DNA from 2 places in the Streptomyces sp. NPDC046759 genome. Region 1 is predicted to be linked to the other one. Evidence: riboswitches for the same ligand, from Rfam matches in the RefSeq annotation. Region 1 holds a riboswitch; the other holds the start of a gene.

Region 1 (2,194 bases):
GCAACCAGCAGATAGCGGTCGCCGAGAAGATCCTCGCGGACCAGGGGACCAAGCCGTGGACCACCTGCGCCCTGCTCTCCGGACTGACCTCCGGCTCGGCTTCGGCCGACGTCGACACCGGCGTCGGCGGCCCGGGGGACACGTCCGGCTCGGGAGGCGGTTCCGACTCGTCCGGTCTGCCGGATTCGTCCTCGGACTCCGGTCCCGGCTCTGACTCCGGGACCGGTTCCGGCTCCAACGCCGGTGCCGCCACGGACTCTTCCGGATCCGACTCTTCCGGTTCGAGCTCCGCCGGCTCGGAGGCGAGCACCACGCCGGCCCCGAGTCCGAGCGAAGGTGTCACCGGAACCCCCGAGGCCACCGGAACCCCCGACGCGGCCGGTGGCTCCGCCGGGACCGGGACCGCGACCCCCGAGTCCGACAAGAGCGGCAAGTCCGGTTCGTCCGACGGTGGAGGGTCACAGGGGGGTGACAGCTCGTCCACAGCGGCACCCGATGTCGACAACTCGGACAATTACCAGCAGAGTGCCGGTTCTTGGAGTCTCATCGACACCGGAGCCCTCGGCAGCGGCGGACGTCACCGCGGCACGAGTGCGGACGAAAGCGCGACAAACGGTCAGAACGCACCGTCTTCGGGTCGGCACGCCGGCCAGGGGCCGGACACCTATACGGTCCGCGAGGGCGACTCCCTCGCCTCCATCGCCGACTCCCTTGGCGTCCACGGCGGATGGCATGCGCTCTACGAGGGCAACAAGAAGGCCATCGGTGCCGACCCGAACCGCATCACCGCCGGTCAGACCCTGAAAGTAGAGGGCGAAAAGGGCGACGGCTAACGCGAGTTGACGCCCCACTTCGTGACTGATGTCCGGTTTGGTGAAAGTGTGGGATGAGTCTCAGAAGCCCTGATCGTCTTTGAAATTCCGCCGATCGCATGTCTACGGTCAGGACCGCTCGTCACCACGAGCCCCGGCAGCCGCAACGCCGAATCCTGCCAGCGGTTGCCCGGGAACAGTCGTCGCGTCAAGCGCCGTAGGCAGGAGCGGGGGACCCAAGGTAAGCGCCGGGCCCAGCGGTTGACGCTGGAACCGGCTAGGGGTGAAGCCGCACGGCTCGCGAAAGCGGGCGTGCGGCCGGGCAACTCAACCGGCCCGAACCCGACAGCTCACCTCGCAGGCGTCGGTGAGGGGATCGATCCATGCTGTTCTCCGGCAAGGGCAAGCACCGTCGCCCGTCCAAGGCCGTCCGCGCCGTCGCGCTCGCCGGTGTCACCGGCGCCGCCGTCGCCGCCCCGCTGATGGCGGCGGGCAACGCCTCCGCCGCCACCGCCTCCGAGTGGGACGCGGTCGCCCAGTGCGAGTCGGGCGGCAACTGGTCCATCAACACCGGCAACGGCTACTACGGCGGTCTGCAGTTCTCCGCCTCCACCTGGGCCGCGTACGGCGGCACCGCCTACGCCGCGCAGGCCAACCAGGCCACCAAGGCGCAGCAGATAGCCGTCGCCGAGAAGGTCCTCGCCGCGCAGGGCAAGGGCGCCTGGCCGGTCTGCGGCACGGGCCTGTCCGGTGCCGCCTACAACGGCTCCGCCCCGACGGGCACCTCGTCGAGCAAGAGCACGAGCGCCGGCACCACCTCCCGCTCCACCGGCCAGCAGGCCGCCACCCGCTCCACCCAGCGCACGGCCCCGAAGGCGAGCAAAACCGTCACCACCCCGACCGGCAAGAAGGTCAAGAAGGGTGACGGCGAGTACAAGGTCGTCAAGGGCGACACCCTGAGCGCCATCGCCGCCACGCACCACGTCGCCGGCGGCTGGCAGAAGCTGTTCAAGCTGAACAAGGACATCGTTCAGGACGCGGACCTCATCTACCCGGGCCAGCAGCTGCACCTGAAGTGATCCCCGGCCCGGTGGCCGCGCACGTGGCTCCCGGCTCCGAACGGACCCGCAGCGCCCTCACACCCTCACCCCCCACACCGAAGGCTCCGTGAGGGCCACCCCCGTCCCCCGCGGACCCCCCGCCCCGGCGCGTGTTCCCCCGTACGCGCCGGGGCGGGGTCTTTCGTTTTCCCGTTCTTCACCCCCACCCCCCTTTGTTCCGCTGGTGAACAATGGGTACCGTCTGCGTGTCCCTCCTGTCCACGGGGCGGTCGGTCGGTGGCCGACGCCCCCGGGACGGTTAGGCTCTAGTCGCAAGGCACA
Region 2 (2,194 bases), on a different contig from region 1:
GCTGCTCATCGGCCGCGTCGGCCCCGACCGGCACGACCGCGTGTGGCCCGCCCAGGTGCTCGGCACCTACTGCCTCGGCGGCACCCTCACCTCACGCCTGGACCGCGTCCTGCGTGAGGAGAAGGGCTACACCTACGGTGTGCGCGCGTTCGGGCAGGTCCTCATGTCCGCCCCCGACGGCACCGGTGCCTCGATGCTCGCCATCAGCGGCTCGGTGGACACCCCCAACACCGGCCCGGCGCTGGACGACCTGTGGAAGGTGCTGCGCACCCTCGCCACGGACGGCCTGACCGACGCCGAGCGGGACGTGGCCGTGCAGAACCTCGTCGGGGTGGCGCCGCTGAAGTACGAGACCGCGGCGGCCGTCGCGAGCACGCTGGCCGACCAGGTCGAACAGCACCTGCCCGACGACTTCCAGGCGACGCTGTATCAGCAGCTGGCTGCCACGGGCACGGTGGAGGCCACGGCGGCCGTCGTGAACGCCTTCCCGGTGGACCGCCTGGTGACCGTCCTCGTCGGTGACGCCTCCCAGATCAAGGCACCGGTGGAGGCGCTCGGCATCGGCGAAGTGACCGTGGTGGCGGCCGAGTAGACCGGTCCGCCGCCGCGCCCGGGCGCTCGGCCGAGCTCCCGCACACGCGCGAGGGGCCCTGACGGCTTACAGGCCGTCAGGGCCCCTGCTGTTCCACTCCCTTCCTCAGATGCCCGATTTGCGGCGGAGGTTGCCTGTCTGCCCTGTGGGATGCGCTACAAAAGCCCGGATCCGTTTGGGATTCCAAGGTCGGCTTTCGTAGCGTCGTCCGGGCTGTTCGTCGGGCAGTGCGCCGCACCCGCGGCACCGGACAGCCATCGCCGAGTCCCCGTACGGCGCGAGCCAGGGGAGCCGGGGACCCACGCAGTCCCTGGGGTGAATCGGGCACCCGCGCGCCTGCGAGGGAGTCCGTAGGAGACCTTCCTGCTCCGAACCCGTCAGCTAACCCGGTAGGCGAGAGGGAAGGAAAGGACCAGCCACTCCATGGCGTTCATGTGCGCCACCGGGAAGCACCGCAAGCCCGGCCGGGTCAAGCGCACCACCGCTCAGGCGGCCGGCATCGCTGCCCTCACCACCACCGGCGTCATCGGCACCCTCGCGGCGTCCCCCGCGTTCGCCACCGAGAACACCGCCGAGCAGACCGGCCTCACGCCCGTGATCAGCGTCGGCGACGACATCGCCGAGAAGATCGACGCGCAGGCCGCCGCCCAGAAGCACGCGGCCGAGCAGAAGGCGGCCGAGCAGGCCGCCGCCCAGAAGGCGAAGGAGGAGCGGGAGGCCAGGGCCCGCGCCGCCCGCGAGGCCGAGCGCAAGCGCCTGAACGCCTTCGTCGCCCCGATAGCCGACTCCTACGTCTCCACCGGCTACCAGGCCAGCAGCTCCCTGTGGTCCTCCGGTCACCACACGGGCATCGACTTCCATGCCGCGAGCGGCACCGCCGTCCACGCGGTGGGCTCCGGAACCGTCGTCTCCACCGGGTGGGGCGGCGCGTACGGCAACCAGATCGTGATCCGGATGGCCGACGGCATGTACACCCAGTACGGCCACCTGTCGTCCATCGGCGTCTCGGTGGGCCAGCGGGTCACCCCGGGCCAGCAGATCGGCCTGTCCGGCGCGACCGGCAACGTCACCGGCCCGCACCTGCACTTCGAGGCCCGTACGAGCCCCGACTACGGCTCGGACGTCGACCCCCTCGCCTACCTCCGCAAGCACGGCGTGAACGTCTGACCACCTCGTCGCACGGCAGTCGTCGCACGGCATGTGAGGCCCCGGCTCACCGAGCCGGGGCTTTCACCGTTTTCCCCGGTGCCCGCCCGGTCCGCCGACCAAAAAATATCCATGGATTCCGACCCGGCGTCGGAAATTCCGGCCCATTGGAATAGAGTCACGGAACACGCGTCCATCGTCGGCGTTTCACGGGGATTAAGGCGGAGGTCGGACATGCGTATTCCGGCGCACTCGGTGTGCACGGCCATCCGGGACGACATCGTCGCGGGTGTCCACGAACGCGGTGGCCGCCTCACCGAGGAAGTCCTGGCCCGCCGCTACGGCGTCTCGCGCGTCCCCGTCCGCGAGGCGCTGCGCACCCTGGAGGCCGAGGGTTTCGTGGTGACGCGCCGGCACGCGGGCGCGTGCGTGGCCGAGCCGACCGAGCAGGAGGCC

What was found. A riboswitch is a leader RNA that binds a small molecule or an ion and turns the genes downstream of it on or off. The one in region 1 is predicted to bind cyclic di-AMP.
Region 2: it holds a riboswitch for cyclic di-AMP, as region 1 does, so the genes downstream of both, ABZ919_RS03130 (M23 family metallopeptidase) here and ABZ919_RS19365 (transglycosylase family protein) in region 1, are expected to answer to the same signal.

Annotation. Positions count from the first base shown of each region.
Region 1 covers NZ_JBEYYJ010000013.1:111,728-113,921, forward strand. The annotation lists gene ABZ919_RS19360 (transglycosylase family protein) at 1-833, shown strand, start outside; cyclic di-AMP (ydaO/yuaA leader) riboswitch at 1,016-1,191, shown strand; gene ABZ919_RS19365 (transglycosylase family protein) at 1,196-1,891, shown strand.
Region 2 covers NZ_JBEYYJ010000002.1:65,147-67,340, forward strand. The annotation lists gene ABZ919_RS03125 (pitrilysin family protein) at 1-592, shown strand, start outside; cyclic di-AMP (ydaO/yuaA leader) riboswitch at 841-1,003, shown strand; gene ABZ919_RS03130 (M23 family metallopeptidase) at 1,016-1,759, shown strand; gene ABZ919_RS03135 (GntR family transcriptional regulator) at 1,973-2,194, shown strand, end outside.